DNA from 4 places in the Vibrio sp. B1FLJ16 genome. Region 3 is predicted to be linked to each of the others. Evidence: predicted binding sites of a transcription regulator. Region 3 holds the regulator's gene; each other region holds the start of a gene.
What was found. Region 3 encodes PurR, which represses purine synthesis genes. Its sites were predicted from a motif close to TNANGNAAACGTTTNCNTNA; they were not measured.
Positions count from the first base shown of each region.

Region 1: a site for PurR is predicted at 1,732-1,751, ahead of purE (5-(carboxyamino)imidazole ribonucleotide mutase). Genes of this name have one in related genera too.
Region 2: a site for PurR is predicted at 2,197-2,216, ahead of guaB (IMP dehydrogenase). Genes of this name have one in related genera too.
Region 4: a site for PurR is predicted at 1,367-1,386, ahead of KHN79_RS00800 (uracil-xanthine permease family protein). Genes of this name have one in related genera too.

Region 1 is NZ_HG992749.1:3,033,885-3,038,481, reverse strand. It holds gene KHN79_RS13915 (5-(carboxyamino)imidazole ribonucleotide synthase) at 38-1,171, opposite strand; gene purE (5-(carboxyamino)imidazole ribonucleotide mutase) at 1,176-1,661, opposite strand; gene KHN79_RS13905 (L-threonylcarbamoyladenylate synthase) at 1,863-2,420, shown strand; gene hemF (oxygen-dependent coproporphyrinogen oxidase) at 2,468-3,385, shown strand; gene aroE (shikimate dehydrogenase) at 3,488-4,321, shown strand; gene KHN79_RS13890 (DUF1488 domain-containing protein) at 4,325-4,588, shown strand.
Region 2 is NZ_HG992749.1:647,613-652,209, reverse strand. It holds gene guaA (glutamine-hydrolyzing GMP synthase) at 1-503, opposite strand, end outside; gene guaB (IMP dehydrogenase) at 603-2,069, opposite strand; gene xseA (exodeoxyribonuclease VII large subunit) at 2,304-3,635, shown strand; gene KHN79_RS02960 (zinc ribbon domain-containing protein) at 3,628-3,852, opposite strand; gene KHN79_RS02955 (alanyl-tRNA editing protein) at 4,141-4,597, opposite strand, start outside.
Region 3 is NZ_HG992749.1:1,981,200-1,985,796, forward strand. It holds gene torD (molecular chaperone TorD) at 1-604, shown strand, start outside; gene purR (HTH-type transcriptional repressor PurR) at 1,042-2,046, shown strand; cyclic di-GMP riboswitch class I at 2,319-2,408, shown strand; gene KHN79_RS09000 (TfoX/Sxy family DNA transformation protein) at 2,525-3,118, shown strand; gene KHN79_RS09005 (TVP38/TMEM64 family protein) at 3,259-3,954, shown strand; gene KHN79_RS09010 (DUF2007 domain-containing protein) at 3,951-4,271, shown strand; gene KHN79_RS09015 (alpha/beta hydrolase) at 4,296-4,597, opposite strand, start outside.
Region 4 is NZ_HG992749.1:166,883-171,479, reverse strand. It holds gene recG (ATP-dependent DNA helicase RecG) at 1-1,303, shown strand, start outside; gene KHN79_RS00800 (uracil-xanthine permease family protein) at 1,551-2,939, shown strand; gene envZ (two-component system sensor histidine kinase EnvZ) at 3,025-4,317, opposite strand; gene ompR (two-component system response regulator OmpR) at 4,413-4,597, opposite strand, start outside.

The sequences.
Region 1 (4,597 bases), 1.1 Mb from region 3:
GCGACCATTTTTATTTGTCTTGAGCTGGATGTGGATGCTAAGCCTGTGATTGTTTGGCAAACTCATGCACAGCAGGAAAAGCAACAGGATTCAACACTTCTGCTAATGCACAAACTCTGCGTTGCAGTTCTCCCGGGTAGTCACCACATACATTGATGTGACCCATTTTGCGCCCAGCGCGTTTCTCTTTACCGTACCAGTGGATATGGCAACCATCCATCGCCAGCAGTGCTTCTGGGAGCGTATCTTCTCCAAGAATGTTTACCATCGAGGTTTCGCGAATCAGTTTGGTGCTGCCTAGTGGCAAGCTGCACACTGCGCGCAGATGGTTTTCAAACTGGCAAGTTTCCGCACCTTGTTGTGTCCAGTGACCTGAGTTGTGTACCCGTGGAGCAATCTCATTAACCAACAAAGCACCATCGACATCAAAGAACTCGAGAGCTAATACGCCAACGTACTCCAGGCTGTCTGCAACTGCGGTGAACATTTGCTTGGCTTGATCTTGCAGCTCTGGTGCATCAATGGCTGTCGACAGGCTCAACACACCATTGGTGTGCACGTTTTCTGCCAGCGGATAAACTTCAACACTGCCATCTTTGCCGCGGGCGCCGACTAACGATACTTCACGGTTAAATGGCACAAACTCCTCAGCTACAATCGCTTGAGTTGGTGTTGTTGCGATGCACTCGGCCATTTCCATCCAGATAGCGTCTACCTGAGAAGCTTCTTTCAAGCGCCATTGTCCTTTCCCGTCGTAGCCGCCTAAAGCGCTTTTCAGCACCATTGGCATGCCGACGTGTTCAATGGCACGTTCAAAATCTTCCCGTGTTTCAATTACGTAGTACTTTGCGTTACGTACACCAGCATTATCTAATAATGCTTTTTCAAGACGTCGGTCACCGCCAGCCTTGATGGCTTCGGTACTAGGAAGGAACTTTCCGCTTTTTTCACAGATGTCGAGTACATCGTGAGGAATATGCTCGAATTCTGCTGTAATAACATCGACTTGTTCAATGGCATTTTCTAGACCATGTCCAAGCACGTGTTGAGTAAGAGGATGGACAACGTTACCGCTACCGACATCGTAAGCCGAGATTTGAATATTCAGTGGCGCACCAGCCAGAGACATCATACGAGCCAGCTGACCTGCTCCGAGAACCAGTACATGCATCCGATTAATCCTCAGCTGGGTTTGGGTTCGCCAGTACGGTTTCTGTCTGTTCATTACGGAACGCTTCGACTTTGGCCATGATGCTTTCATCATGAGTACCCAGAATCTGTGCTGCCAGGATGCCTGCGTTAGCTGCGCCCGCTTCGCCAATTGCCAACGTACCGACTGCGATACCTTTTGGCATTTGTACGATAGACAGCAGAGAGTCCATGCCTTTCAGTGCACGAGACTGAACCGGAACGCCGAGTACTGGCACACTGGTGAATGCCGCTGCCATGCCTGGAAGGTGAGCCGCGCCGCCCGCACCAGCGATGATCACTTTGATACCACGTTCTTTTGCACTGCTTGCGTAATCGGCTAACAGCTGAGGAGTACGGTGAGCTGACACCACTTTTGTTTCGTAAGACACACCAAACTGATCCAGCATGTCTGCTGCTAATTTCATGGTTGGCCAATCTGATTTAGAACCCATGATGATACCGACTTTCATCTCAAACTCCTTCAAGCTGCAAAATTAGGTGAGCTGATAAATTTGTGCGCATTATACGGGGATTTTTGTCTCAAGCAAACGTTTGCGTGGCTCGGTAAATGTTATTGATACATTTTATAAAAAAATAGCTTTAGTCTCTGAGAATGAATCTTTGTACACTTAGCGGCATAACATAATAATCAGACTATCAGGAAGTAATCGGTGGATAACTTTGAACAGGTGCTGAGCGCACTACAGCAAGGCGAAGTAATTGCCTATCCGACAGAGGGCGTTTTTGGTGTCGGGTGCGATCCGGACAACCCAGAAGCCATCCAAAAACTGCTGGAACTGAAACAACGTCCAGTAGAGAAGGGGCTTATTCTGATTGCGGCCAGTTATGAGCAGTTATTGCCTTATATTGATGAATCTCAACTTACTCAGGAGCAACTAGATAAAGTTCATGCAACCTGGCCGGGTCCGTACACTTGGATCATGCCTGCGAGCGATAAAGTATCTAATTGGGTTTCAGGGCAGTTTGATTCAATTGCTGTTCGTGTGACTGATCATCCTTTGGTGCAAAAAATGTGTAATGCATTCGGAAAGCCGTTAACCTCTACCAGCGCAAATCTTTCTGGCTTACCGCCGTGCATGACGACAGAAGAAGTTGAGCTGCAGTTAGGAGACAAACTGGTGGCGATTCTTCGTGGTGAAACCAGTGGCCGTGATAAACCAAGTGAGATTCGTGACGCTAAAACCTCGCAAATATTAAGACAGGGCTAACCCTGCCAGTTAGTTATCAATAGTTATCGGATAATAGGTAATAACGTATGTCAGTAATCGATAAGCATGCTGTAAAGCAGTTCCTGATGTCGCTTCAGGATTCTATTTGTCAGCAGTTAGAACAAGAAGATGGAAAGGCCGTCTTTGTCGAAGATGCATGGCATCGTGAGCCGGGCGAGCGCCTTGGTGGTGGTGGTCGTTCTCGAGTCCTGCGTGATGGCCATGTTTTTGAGCAGGGCGGGGTAAACTTTTCTCATGTTGAAGGAAAAGAAATGCCAGCGTCAGCGACAGCTCATCGTCCAGAGTTGGCTGGTCGCCGCTTTGAAGCGATGGGTGTTTCTCTGGTTATTCACCCTAAAAACCCTTATGTACCGACTTCTCATGCTAACGTACGTTTCTTCATTGCAGAAAAAGAGGGAGAAGACCCTATTTGGTGGTTTGGTGGTGGTTTCGACCTGACTCCTTTCTATCCTTTTGAAGAAGACTGTCAGTCGTGGCACGATACAGCAAAGACAATCTGTGCCCCGTTTGGTGATGACGTTTATGCCGATCACAAAGCATGGTGTGATAAGTACTTCTTCCTTCCACACCGAAACGAAACGCGTGGTGTTGGTGGTTTGTTCTTTGATGATTTGAACCATTGGGAATTTGATAAGTGTTTCGATTACATTAAAGCGGTAGGCGAAGGCTTCTGTCAGGCTTACTTACCTATTGTTGCGCGACGTAAAGATATTGAGTTCGGCGAGCGTGAGCGCGATTTCCAACTGTACCGCCGTGGTCGCTATGTGGAGTTTAACTTAGTGTATGACCGTGGCACGTTATTTGGCTTACAAAGTGGCGGGCGTACTGAGTCGATTCTGATGTCGATGCCGCCGTTAGCACGATGGGAATACAGCTACCAACCGGAACCAGGCACACCTGAAGCTGAACTTTACGAGCGATACCTAAAACCACGCGAGTGGTAAGCGCTGAATCTCCTTTTCTATATAGATAGATAGTGATAGGGTCATCTTTAATCAGATGGCCCTGTTTTTCTCTGTATTTAGGTAAGGAATAAAGGTAAGGAAATGACTCAGCAAATTGATCGCTACGCCGTGTTTGGTAATCCTATCGGGCATAGTAAGTCGCCATTTATCCATACACTCTTTGCTCGCCAAACTAATCAGTCACTGACTTATACGGCTGAATGTGCGCCAGTTGGTGGGTTTATCGAGGCGGTGACCATGTTTTTTGCTGAAGGTGGCAAAGGATGTAACGTGACCTTACCTTTCAAAGAAGAGGCTTATCAATTTGCCAGTCGTTTGACTGAACGCGCGCAATTGGCTGGTGCCGTGAATACGCTAAAAAAACTTGATGACGGTGAGATCATAGGTGACAACACGGACGGGGCTGGCTTGGTACAAGACTTGCTCCAGCATCAAGTGGCTTTAGAAGGTGCCCGTATCCTTATCATAGGTGCTGGTGGTGCTTCTCGTGGTGTAATTCTTCCGTTACTTGAGCAAAAGCCCGTTACTCTGACGGTCACCAATAGAACTTTTTCCAAAGCAGAAGAGTTGGCGGAGCTGTTCGCTGCGTATGGAGCGGTGACAGCGAAAGAGATGAGCGCCATTAATGAAGAATATGACGTCATTATCAACTCTACTTCCGCGTCGCTGAGTGGTGATCTTCCTGAAATATCGCCAGCTATTTTCGCGCCTGATAGTGTCAGCTATGACATGATGTATGGAAGTGGCGATACTAAGTTTAACCATTGGGCTAAGGAGCATGGCGCTGCTCAAGCTTATGATGGTTTAGGAATGTTGGTCAGCCAGGCATCTGAAAGTTTTATGTTGTGGCGTGGCTTGCGTCCTGGCGCCAAACAGATCTTACGTGAATTAAGAAAAAACCTTGAAGGTCAGTAACCGATGAATCAATCTATTTTATTTCCTGACATGCAGTCGTGGGACGAGCCTTCGCAATCGGTACGCTTTCCTGCGCAGCAGTCGGGAGCTCTGATAGAATGCTACGTAACAAAACAGAAGTTAGTCAAAATCAGTGGTTCGGATATTAAAAGCGAGCAACAAGCAGTAGAAGTGTTTGTCGCCTGCCGGTTTGATCTAGAAGAAATTGCTGAAGAACTGATAGAAGATGAAGCCTTCGATGAAGAAGGCCACATTGTTATTGAATAAGTAGAATAA
Region 2 (4,597 bases), 1.3 Mb from region 3:
TAGTATTTCTTCTCTTCGTTCGCCATAGCTGCGTAAGGACAAGTCTCTGTCTCACCAACTTTTACGAAGTCTGCCGGAATTTCTACTACTTTATCGCCGTGGCTCATCCAAACATCTTGCGTCGCTTCCAGATCTTTAAACAGTGCAGATTCACCAGAAACTTTAACCTGTGCGTAGCCAAATTCACGCTCGTTTGAGCCAGCTACTCGACCACCTAACTGTTCTGCCATGGTCTGCATGCCGTAACATACACCAAGTACAGGAACACCTGAGTCAAATACGTATTGAGGTGCGCGAGGAGAGTTCTCTTCCGTAACGCTTTCAGGGCCACCAGACAGGATGATGCCATCTGGGTTGAATTCACGAATATCCGCTTCTTCTACATCCCAGCTCCACAGTTCACAGTAAACGCCGATTTCACGTACGCGGCGAGCAACTAATTGAGTGTACTGAGAACCGAAGTCCAAGATCAGAATACGTTGGTCATGGATATTTTTAGTCATTTTGAGCAGTCTTTTTTAGGCTAAGTGATTAAAACCGAGGCGAGTGTACTCGCCTCTTATTAATGCTTCAAGGAAAAAGCAAACGTTTACGTCGGGCTATTAGTTACCTAGACGGTAGTTTGGTGCTTCCTTAGTGATCTGAACATCGTGTACGTGAGACTCTTGCATACCTGCGCCAGAAATACGTACAAATTCAGCTTTAGTACGCATATCTTCGATAGTTGCAGAACCTGTCAGACCCATGCTTGAACGTAGACCACCCATTTGTTGGTGTACGATCTCTTTTAGGCGGCCTTTGTATGCGATACGACCTTCGATACCTTCAGGAACAAGCTTGTCTGCTGCATTATCAGACTGGAAGTAACGGTCAGAAGAACCTTGAGACATTGCGCCCAGAGAACCCATGCCGCGGTAAGCTTTGTATGAACGTCCGTTGTAAAGAATCACTTCACCCGGAGCTTCTTCAGTACCTGCAAACATAGAACCAACCATCACACATGATGCGCCAGCTACGATTGCTTTACAGATATCGCCAGAGAAACGGATACCGCCGTCAGCAATTACAGGAATGCCGTATTCGTTCGCAACTTCAGCCGCATCTGCGATTGCTGTGATTTGAGGAACACCCACACCGGTTACAATACGAGTCGTACAAATAGAGCCTGGGCCGATACCAACTTTTACTGCGCTTACGCCCGCTTCAATAAGTGCTTTAGCGCCGGCACCAGTTGCTACGTTACCACCGATGATGTCGAGATCTGGGTATGCTGCGCGAGTTTCGCGAATACGATTCAGAACACCTTCAGAGTGACCGTGTGAAGAGTCAATAAGTAATACATCAACGCCCGCTTCAACTAATGCTGCAACGCGTTCTTCGTTACCTGCACCAGCACCAACTGCAGCACCTACACGCAGACGGCCACGCTCATCTTTACATGCGTTAGGCTTACGCTCAGCTTTGTGGAAGTCTTTCGCTGTGATCATACCGGTAAGTTTGAAATCATCATTCACAACCAGCACTTTCTCTACGCGAGCTTCATGCATTTTCTCTTGAACTTCTGCGCGAGTTGCACCTTCTTTCACTGCTGCCAGGCTTTCTTTTGGCGTCATTACTGAAGATACTTTCTTAGAAAGGTCTGTAACGAAACGAACGTCACGACCAGTGATGATACCAACCAGTTCGTTGTGCTCAGTTACTACAGGGAAACCAGCGAAGCCGTGCTTTTCAGTCAGTGCAACTACATCAGCAATCGTTTCGTCAGGGTTTACTGTTACAGGATCTGTTACCACACCCGCTTCGAACTTTTTAACTTTACGAACTTCAGCGGCTTGCTGCTCAATAGACATGTTCTTGTGGATAAAGCCAATACCGCCTTCCTGCGCAAGTGCGATAGCTAAACGAGCTTCCGTCACTGTATCCATAGACGCAGAAATCATCGGAATATTCAGAGCAATATTTTTCGTCAGCTGAGTGCGAAGATCAGCTGTGTTTGGGAGAACGGTGGAGTGTGCTGGCACTAGCAGTACGTCGTCGAATGTCAGCGCTTCTTTGGCAATTCTTAGCATTTGCAATATCTCACAATTAGAGGAGTAAAAAAAACAATCCAAAGTCTCATCGTTTCGCATAATGAGGGCAGCGAGTTTTTGTTTACAAGCTACATTTGGATTAGATATTGCGGAGGGATTATACGGTTAACGCAATCGCTTGACTACAAATTTTTTAATTTTTTTCTTGCATTTACCCCCTTGCTATGTATTATATTGCCGCTAACTTCCATACTCACGTCTACGAGATTAGCTGTGCTCTCCCAGACCAATCAAAACATTTTCACTGTTTCCCGTCTTAATGCAGAAGTCCGTCTGTTGTTGGAAAATGAAATGGGTGTCGTCTGGCTTATCGGAGAGATCTCCAATTTCTCAGCTCCGGTCTCGGGACACTGGTACCTCACTCTTAAAGATTCCCGTGCTCAAGTTAAATGTGCCATGTTCCGTGGTAACAATCGTCGCGTCACTTTCAAACCTGCCAACGGTAATCAAGTTTTAGTCAAAGCCCGCCTGTCTCTGTATGAGCCACGAGGTGACTACCAGCTTATTATCGAGAGTATGCAGCCGGAAGGTGATGGTCGTCTACAGCAAGAGTTCGAAGAGCTCAAGATGAAGCTGGCCGCAGAAGGTTTGTTTGCCCAGACAAACAAGCTCACCTTGCCTGAGCACCCGAAATGCGTTGGTGTCATCACTTCCAAAACCGGAGCCGCACTTTACGATATTCTTGATGTGTTAAAACGTCGTGATCCTTCGCTTCCGGTTGTGATATACCCAACCATGGTTCAGGGAGAAGATGCTGCCATACAGATTGCTCAGGCGATCGGCCGTGCTAACAGCCGCAATGAATGTGATGTATTGATTGTCGGTCGTGGCGGTGGCTCTTTAGAGGACTTATGGTGCTTTAATAATGAGATACTTGCACGTACGATCGTGGCTAGCCAGATTCCGATCATCAGTGCTGTTGGACACGAAGTCGATGTGACCATTGCCGACTTTGTTGCTGATGTACGGGCTCCAACACCTTCGGCAGCCGCTGAACTGGTAAGCCGTGACAACAGCCATAAAGACCAGGCTCTCATTACCCGCCAGCATAAGCTAGCCAGCGCAATGCGTTACTACTTAGCGACACAAAGGCAACAAAGCACAAAACTGCTCCACCGTTTAGAACGTCAGCATCCAAACTATCAGCTACAACGTCAGTCTCAGCAACTCGACGAGCTGGATACACGTCTGCGAAGAGCAATGCAGCGATTTATTGATACCCGCCAACAAGCGGTTGAGCGCAAACATTATCGTCTGCAGTTAAACTCTCCTGTAAAGCAATTAGCTGAGCAGAAATCGAAGTTAGAACGTGCAGAACAAAAGCTAATGGATGCGATGGATCGTAAGTTACTAACCATGCGTCACCAACTGGCTATTGCCGCAGAAAAGCTAGATACGGTCAGCCCTCTTGCCACCTTGAAGCGTGGCTATTCGATCACCCAGACTGAGCAAGGCAAAGTGATTACTCAGGCTGAAGAGGTGAAAACGGGCGACCTGTTAGTCACCCGTTTAGCCGATGGCGAGATTCGTTCTACTGTTAACTGATCTTTTGAAACTCAAACCGAACCCTGGATTTTGATTTGAGTTCATTGCAGGTATTGCAGAAGTAATTCGCGGCTCCACAAGCCTGAAGTTTTTCTAGCTCAGCATCGCAATCAGGACAAAACCCTACCTTTCTGAAATCCGAGTCGCACTGATTACAGTGATACTGACCCGTCCACTCTAATTCGACGTTACAAGTCGGACAGATGTTCTGTTGCATTTTACTTCCACCTTTCAAATTACTTTTATCTAGTTTATCTCGTTGAATTGCTCGATAACGTTGATCCGCGTCACTTTAGCCTGTTTACAGTTATATAGGACTTGGTTAAAAAGATCTTACCCTGATCATCGGATAATTCCCTTTTGATCAGCGATCACCCTCTAAAAGAATATTTATATCACCACATACCGAAAGCATAAGTTACATGTTCTGCATTTCAATTTAAAACAGACAATAAACCTGAACGTAAGTGAAAAATCATTCAAGCTCAGAATTTCACAAAAAGATCTAACTTCCTGTATTAGGTTTTACTTCGGTGTGCATTTCAATAATCTGAGGGCCTTGCTCGATAAATGATACCAGTATAGATTCGAACTCACCTAAGCGGTTCGCATGCGTTCCGCCACAAGGGATAACCGCAATGTCGCCCTCCCCTAAATCACATTTCCAATAACGGGAATCGGTAAGACTTTCGCCTTGGCACTCGATAATGATCGCCTCATCACGCAGCAACCATTCTTCTAACTGAGCATTTACCTTATGTTCTATCTCAACAAGGTCAGACAACATATCTGCGCTGTTTAAACCTCTTTTACGGAGTGTTTTACCTAAACGGTAGGTATCCAGACATTTATCAGGCGTCACAAAACTACTCTCCTGAGCATAGCTGTTGAAGTCATAGTTGCCATGAGGGTCTTTGCGATCGGCATCTTTACGCCAATACGCTTCGGCCAGAACTTTATTT
Region 3 (4,597 bases):
CTGGTGGTTTTCTAGCTTGTTCGCCAAAGAGCTGACCGACAAAGATCTAGAGGCTTACCACAGTGTAGAAATTCGTAGTTTTTTAGCTGGCTTAGGTGAAAACGAGTCTCTGAAACTCGCGGTTAATAACCTCGTCGATGCACTAAACCGGCTGCAAGACCGTGAAGACGCTCAGCTTGAATTAGCAGCTGACTTTTGTGAATTGTTTCTTAAAACAGAAAAGTACGGTGCTCTGCCCTATGCTTCTATGTATATCGGTAAATCTGGTTTACTAAACGATAAGCCAGCGGAAGAAATGGCAAAGTTGATGGCAGATTTTGGTGTACAAGTCGATGACAAACTTAACGAACCTGCTGATCACCTAGCCGTAGAACTCGATTTTTTGGGCAACATGATCATTCGCTCCAACGAGTACGAGCAGGAAAAGCATATGGAAGAAGCCTTTGTTCAGCAGAACCATTTCATTGAGCATCAACTCATGTCTTGGTTGCCTCAATTCTCTGCAAAGTGTCATCAATTAGATGAGTTTGGTTTCTATGCCAGCGTTGCACAATTACTCGTTGCATTTTGCAAACTAGACAGTACTTATCTTACTGGTGAATAGGCATTGTCTTTTTTCAGAAAATTCTCACACCAGGTTTGCGGATTTTCTCTTGCGTTAACCTGATTGAAAACACTAACTTTTTTAGCCATCAAAATGTGACTTGAAATACGCAAAATTATTGCTGTTATTATTGCGAGCTCGTCCATATAGAGCTAAAATGTGAACGCAAACGATTAAATATGATTTTCATGTAAACCGCTGAAATAATAGCGGTTTTTGTGTTTTCTTTACAGGTTGAAGTTCGCTATTTCGCTCAATTTAGGAAAATCGGCAGCCTCAGCCTATTATATCGCTACAAACCTTTTACTGTTTCAGGAGAAACCAACGCTATGCGAACTCTGTGTGCAAGCGATTATTGCACTGAGTTTGCGAAAGGGATTAGGCAGAACGGTTTATCTTCAATGGTATATTAAGTAGCTCGATACAGGACACCATTTATGGCCACTATAAAAGACGTTGCTCGATTAGCCGGCGTTTCAACCACCACAGTTTCACACGTTATCAATAAGACGCGTTTTGTTGCAGAAGCAACGCAAGAAAAAGTTATGAAAGCAGTTGATGAGCTTAACTATGCACCAAGTGCGGTTGCTCGCAGTCTGAAATGTAACTCAACTCGTACTATTGGTATGTTGGTAACGCAATCGACTAACCTGTTCTTCTCTGAAGTCATTGATGGTGTTGAGAGCTACTGTTACCGTCAAGGTTACACACTGATCTTATGTAATACCGGTGGTATCTACGAAAAGCAACGCGATTACATTCGTATGCTTGCGGAAAAACGCGTTGATGGGATCTTAGTCATGTGTTCTGACTTAACGGAAGAGCTAAATGAGATGCTCGACCGCCACTCTAACATTCCAAAAGTTGTCATGGACTGGGGTCCGGAAAGTTCACAAGCCGACAAAATCATGGATAACTCAGAAGAAGGCGGTTACATCGCAACCAAATATCTGATCGAAAACGGTCATACTGATATTGCTTGCCTAAGCGGCCATTTTGATAAGTTAGCCTGTAAAGAGCGTATAGTCGGCTTCCGCCGAGCAATGGCAGAAGCAAACATTCCTGTGAATGAAGACTGGATTCTTGAAGGGAATTTCGAGTGTGACACTGCTGTTTTGGTTGCGGATAAAATTACGGCAATGGAAAAACGCCCAACAGCGGTTTTCTGCTTTAACGATACGATGGCATTAGGCCTTATGAGTCGCTTACAGCAAAACGGCATCAAGATCCCTGACGATATTTCCGTAATTGGTTATGACAACATTGAGTTGGCAGAATACTTCTCTCCGCCATTGACGACGATTCACCAACCTAAACGTCGTGTTGGTAAAAATGCGTTCGAAATTCTACTAGAACGTATTAAAGATAAAGACCACGAAAAACGCATTTTTGAAATGCAACCAGAGTTGGTCGTCCGAAATACGGTAAAGAAACTTAACTAACTCTCCATAAGCGCTCTTAATGAGCGCTTATTTTTATCCAGATAAATTAAATTTTTAGTCTCTTTATCGTAGTCCCATACCGTAAAAATAACATTAGTAAAGCACTGTTTTATATAATTACAATCCATATCACACAGTAACTAGCTCATGCATAATCACATCTTTTACATATGAACAAGCACCCATAAATACCTTGCAATTTTTTGAAGGAAAATCACATTTTGATCGCTAAAACGTGATGTTAATTCAAGATAACAAGTATCCTCATATGGTCACGCACAGGGCAAACCATCCGAAAGGGTGGGACGCAAAGCTTCCGGCCTTAACCATTTGATAGAATGAAAGGTAGCGGGGTTGCCGATGGCAAATATGCATATAATGAGTTTACCCTTTAATGACATTATTCTTGTATGTATTTGCTATTCTCTCGGACCTGACTTTTGGTGGCGTAATATTAATTACACCGAGATAACACATCATGGATAAACCGATACTCAAAGATTCTATGAAGCTATTTGAGCCACTTGGCACGATCAAGTCGCGCTCTATGTTTGGTGGCTTCGGGCTTTTCGCAGATGAAACGATGTTTGCACTTGTTGTAAATGATCAACTTCATATACGAGCAGACCAACAGACTTCATCTAACTTCGAGACACAAGGACTAAAACCGTACGTTTATAAAAAGCGTGGGTTTCCGGTAGTTACTAAGTACTACGCGATTTCCAACGACTTATGGGAATCAAGTGAGCGCTTAGTCGAAGTGGCGAAGCAGTCATTAGAACAAGCTAAATTAGAAAAAAAACAACAAGCAACTAGCAAGCCAGACAGATTGAAAGATCTGCCTAACTTAAGGCTCGCTACAGAGCGAATGCTAAAAAAAGCTGGTATTGAATCAGTAGAACAGCTTGAAGAAGAAGGTGCACTAAGCGCTTATAAAGCGATACGTGACTCTCACTCAGCAAAGGTTAGCATTGAACTGCTCTGGGCCTTAGAAGGCGCAATAAACGGCACTCATTGGAGCGTCGTACCTCAATCTAGACGAGAAGAGTTGAAAAACGCTCTTTCGAGATAAGTATTCAGCTAAATTTCCTTAAACTTCTAAAACCGCAGCTTCGTCTGCGGTTTTTTTTTGAAATTTTTTTCTGCCTCAAGCTGTCTATACCTACTGTATCCGTTATGAGTTGGGAAAAGGTAACCCTTCTGGAGTAAAATATGAATAAGAAACTGATTTTTGGGTTAATCCTACTGTTAACGATCATTGTACTGGCTGCAAGTTTTAGCCAATACCTCACTTTAGAGAACGCCAAAGCTCAACAAGAAGCGCTAAACGCGTATATCGAGCAAAATTTCCTGTTTGCCGCGACCCTCTATTTCCTGATTTACGTTTTAATTACTGCGTTTTCAATCCCCGGCGCTGCTGTGGTGACCTTACTGGGAGCCGCACTATTCGGTTTTTGGACCAGCTTAATGTTAGTCTCATTTGCGAGCACCATAGGCGCTACCCTTGCTTTCCTTAGTAGTCGCTACCTATTAAGAGATTGGGTTCAAACCAAGTTCGAAAATAAACTTTCTGCGATCAATAACGGCGTAGAAAAAGACGGCGCATTCTACCTGCTTTCATTACGCTTAATTCCTGTCTTCCCGTTTTTCCTGATTAATTTGTTGATGGGACTGACTCCGATGTCAGTGAGTCGATTTTATCTAACAAGCCAAGTCGGTATGCTCCCGGGCACTGCTGTATACCTGAACGCCGGTACACAGTTGGCCACAATAGATAGCCTTTCCGGTATCGTATCTCCCGGAGTTTTAGCATCATTTGCTTTACTGGGCTTGTTTCCTATTATTGCCAGATGGGTGATGAATAAACTAAGACCCAATCAAACTGAGCAAAACGGACATCTTCAATGAAAATATTTATTGCCAAAAACCCTGCAGAGGCGCATATCGTTTGCGGCTTACTTAAAACTGAGCAAATACAGTGCGAAGTTCGCGGTGAAGGACTTTTTGGTTTAAAAGGTGAGCTGCCGTTCAGTGATGAAACCGATCCCTACATATGGTTGTTCGCGCCTGAACAACAGATGAAAGCTTCGGTTATTGTTGATGCTTACCAGATGCAGGCTCAGCCAAATACTTACCAGGATTGGCGCTGCTCAGTGTGCTCAGAAATGAATGAGGGGCAATTTGGAGCGTGTTGGCGATGTGGTCATCAAATAGATGAGCATTAGGCTGCTCTAAAACAAATTGGAATATTAAGCTATTAAGCACTGCTGCTTAATAAACTCAATCGAATGCTGATTGAAGTCTTCAGGACGCTCTACGTTACAAACATGGCCGCAGTTCGGGATTTCACGCAGTACGCTAAGCTTGTGTGCCGCGACCATCTCTTTAACGGGTTGAATGAACATATAATCCCTGTCTCCCATTAAATAGAGTGTCGGAATTGGTAACTCTCTGTCTTTAAAATATCGCATTAAGGGATTCACATCTGACGCTAAAGTGTACCAGCGCTTAAACTCCTTCTGACAAAGCTTTTTGGCTTCGCGAACAAACA
Region 4 (4,597 bases), 1.3 Mb from region 3:
ACTGCTGGCACAACTGCCATTCTCACCGACTAATGCCCAGTCACGGGTAGTGAAAGAGATTGAAAGCGATCTCGAAAAACCACATCCGATGATGCGTCTTGTCCAGGGCGATGTGGGTTCAGGTAAAACGCTGGTTGCGGCATTAGCTGCCGTCCGGGCGATTGAACACGGTTATCAAGTAGCACTCATGGCACCAACCGAGCTTCTTGCTGAGCAGCACGCGATTAATTTTGCCAACTGGTTCGAAGCTATGGGCATTCAGGTCGGCTGGTTGGCGGGCAAACTAAAAGGTAAAGCCAAAGAAACAGAACTCGCACGTATTGCCAGTGGTGAGGCGCAGATGGTAGTGGGTACTCACGCGCTGTTTCAGGAACATGTCGAATTTCATCACCTGGCACTGGTCATTATCGATGAACAACACCGTTTTGGTGTCCACCAGCGCTTAGAGCTGCGCGAAAAAGGCGCTAAGCAAGGCGCTTATCCGCATCAGTTGATCATGACCGCCACGCCTATTCCGCGCACTTTAGCTATGACCGCCTATGCAGATTTAGAAACCTCGGTGATTGACGAGCTACCACCGGGACGAACGCCGATTCAGACCGTCGCGATTCCAGATACTAAACGCGATGACATTGTTGAACGTGTTCGTCACGCCTGTCTTAACGAAGGCAAACAGGCTTACTGGGTGTGTACCCTGATTGATGAATCAGAAGTGCTAGAAGCGCAAGCCGCCGCCGATACTGCGGAAGAGCTGCAGCGCAAACTGCCTGATGTGAAAATTGGCCTGGTTCACGGCCGCATGAAACCGACGGAAAAACAGGCGGTAATGCAGGACTTTAAAGACAACAAGCTCCACCTGCTGGTCGCAACAACCGTGATAGAGGTTGGCGTAGACGTACCGAACTCTAGCCTGATGATCATCGAAAACCCAGAACGACTGGGTCTGGCTCAGCTGCACCAGCTAAGAGGCCGTGTAGGACGAGGCTCTGTCGCCAGCCACTGTGTTTTGCTCTACCACTCGCCACTGTCGAAAACAGCCCAAAAACGTCTCGGGGTACTGCGTGAAAGCAATGACGGTTTTGTTATCGCACAGAAAGATTTAGAAATACGTGGTCCTGGTGAGTTATTAGGTACCAAGCAAACTGGTCTGGCTGATTTTAAGATTGCCGACTTAGTCAGAGATCAGCGCTTAATTCCCGAAGTTCAGCGCATTGCGCGCCACATTCATGACAATTACCCTTCGAACGCGACTGCCATTATTGACCGTTGGTTAGGTGAGCGTGACATTTATTCCAAGGCATAGTCCCCCCAAAGTTTAATAAATAAAATGGCGAAAAAAACAGAGTTATCGCCATTTATTTCCGCAAGAAGCAATCGTTTGCTTTTTAGTTAAATCACTCTATAATCGCGCACAACTTTTAGGGTCTGTTGACCCCAACCAACCTGAGCTGACACTGATTAACAGCAATCACAGATCAAAACATCAGCTCCGTCCAGACCTCCCATTCAGCGAGCTCTGGGGAAGAAACATTGCGACAAGCGAGAAAAACATGACAACTTCAAACCGACCTTCGGAACTGGTCTATCAGTTAAATGATCGTCCACCACTGCCACAAACGATTTTTGCAGCCGTTCAGCACCTGATGGCGATGTTCGTTGCCGTTATCACTCCCTCATTGATCATCTGTCAGTCTTTAGGTGTTCCGGCAGATCAGACCAATACCATCATCAGCATGTCTCTGTTTGCATCAGGGGTCTCTTCCTTTATTCAGATCCGCACCTTTGGTCCGGTTGGTTCCGGGCTGCTGTCCGTACAAGGCACCAGCTTTAACTTTTTGGGTCCAATCATTGGTGCCGGTTTATCCTTAAAAGCCGGCGGAGCAGACATCAGTACCATGATGGCGGCGATATTCGGTACCATTCTGGTCGCCTCATTCGCGGAGATTCTGCTTTCCCGAGTCCTTGAGCACGCGCGCCGCATCATTACCCCGCTGGTGTCAGGTATCGTAGTCACTCTGATTGGTCTGACACTGATTCAGGTCGGCTTGGTCTCTGTGGGCGGAGGCTACGCCGCGATGGGTGACGGCACGTTCGGCAGTCTGGACAAGCTTGCGCTGGCAGGAACCGTACTTGGCTTAATTGTAATTCTGAACCGCTCTAACAATCCGTACATACGCGTAGCTTCTATAGTGATTGCTATGCTGGTTGGCTATGTAATGGCGTACTTTATGGGCATGGTAGACACATCAAAACTGAGTGAAACCAATCTGGTTGCACTGCCTATACCAATGCAGTTTGGTTTATCTTTTGACTGGTCACTGTTTATCCCGCTGGTACTGATTTTCTTTATTACCGCGCTGGAAGCCATTGGTGATATTACCGCAACATCAGAAGTATCAGGCGAACCGGTAAAAGGACCGGTTTACATGAAACGTATCAAAGGCGGCGTTTTGGCAGACGGCCTGAACTCTGCTATTGCTGCTATCTTTAACAGCTTTCCAAACTCTACGTTCAGCCAGAACAACGGCATCATTATGCTGACAGGCGTAGCAAGCCGCTACGTTGGTTATTTCATCTCTGGCATGCTGGTTGTACTTGGCTTATTCCCGGGTGTGGCGAGCTTCGTACAGCTTATTCCTGAACCTGTGCTTGGCGGCGCAACGATCGTGATGTTCGGTACGATTGCAGCAGCAGGTGTACGTATTATCTCTCGTGTGGAGCTAGACCGCCGTGCCATTCTTATCATGGCGCTATCATTTTCTATGGGTCTGGGTATTGCTCAGAAACCAGAGATTCTGCAGTTCATGCCGGAGTTTATTAAGAGTATTTTCTCAACTGGTGTGGCTGCCGGTGGTATCACGGCGATCATCCTTAACCTGCTGTTACCTGAAAAACTGGCAGACGAAGAACTTGCTACTCAGGAAGTTAAAGAATCCTAAACTGATCATAGGATAAGACAAAGCCCGACCTCAAAGCTGAGGTCGGGCTTTTTATTTGTATCGGTGATTATCTAAGTTGGCAAACTCACTTAGTCGGGAAACTGATTTGTACGATCAAGCCACCTTCACTGCGGTTGCGCATCACCACCGAACCTGAATGCTGGCTGACAATTCGCTTAACGATTGCCAGACCAAGTCCGGTGCCCTCACTGCCACGGGCGGTGTCACCCCGCGTAAACGGTTCAAACAGTTTACCGATCTGCCCCGGTTCAATCCCAGGTCCGTTATCTTCAACGGTTACCCAGACCAGCTGATTATCTGCCGTCATCCCCGTCGAGACTTTAATCCATCCATTTCCGTAACGAACCGCATTAACCACTAAATTGGTCACCGCGCGTTTTATCGCGATCGGGTTACCTAATGCCGGTTTGATCGATTCTTCTATTTGCGTCTCAATTTCCTGCTCATAGCCACCCTCTGCGCTGGCTACATCACGAGCGATGTCATTGAGATACACGGCTTCAAATGTCTGGTTATTCACCGGTTTGAGATAATCCATAAACTGGCTGATGATTTCGTTACACTCTTCTGTATCACTGATGATGCCTTCCGCGAGATAGCTGTCCTCTGGTGACATCATTTCCGTTGCTAGACGAATTCGGGTCAGTGGTGTACGCAAATCATGACTGATACCCGCCATCAGCAGTGCGCGATCCTCTTCTAACTCCTGAATACCTTTCGACATCTGATTAAACGCCCGCGTTACAGAACGAATTTCAATCGCACCTTTCTCTGGTAAAGGTGGTGGAATCTCGCCCCGCCCCACGCCTTTAGCCGCCTTCTCCAGGGCAACTAACGGGCGGTTTTGTAAGCGGATAAATAACCAGCCACCGGCGATAATCAGCAGCGCCATAATTAGGCTGTTACGGAACAGCGGTGCGAAATCTTCTTCCTGCAGCTCAGAAAGCGGGATTCGGATAATCGAGTTAGGCATCTGATCGATGTGCATCCACAAGATGTAACTGTCACTGCCTAACATCAGGCGTACTTCTGTCGGAGAATCCAGTTCCTGGGTCATCTCTTCCGACATCAGATCGATCGTCATAGCATGGTTAAACTCTTCTGCTTTTTCGCTGTCGATACTGTGAACCGTCACACCCAGGCGTTCCAACAACTGGCGTCGCAGTGGTGCCTCAGATTTCAGTTCTCCCTCTGCATCGAGAACCAGATTCAGTTCATGGGCAAGAATCTTATTGAACTGCTGCAGACTCGGCATCAGGGCGTAGTTGAAAACGGCGTAATAAGAGAAGACCTGGCTGGCGAGAAGCAAAGAGATAAACAGAAGAATAGATTGGGTGAGTGAACTTTGGATTCGCATGAAAAGTTCCTAGTCGGAGAAGGCTCCTGATAGTGAGTTTTCCGCCCTCGACAGGAGGGTTGAGGACGGAATAACTGGAGTTAAGGATGAACGGATTACGCTTCTTTGCCGTCAGGGACAAACACGTAACCTAAGCCCCACACCGTTTGTATGTAGCGTGGTTTGCTCGGGTCATCTTCCAGCATACGACGCAGGCGGGAGATCTGTACGTCGATAGAACGTTCCATCGCTGAATATTCACGGCCACGTGCCATGTTCATCAGTTTGTCGCGCGACATTG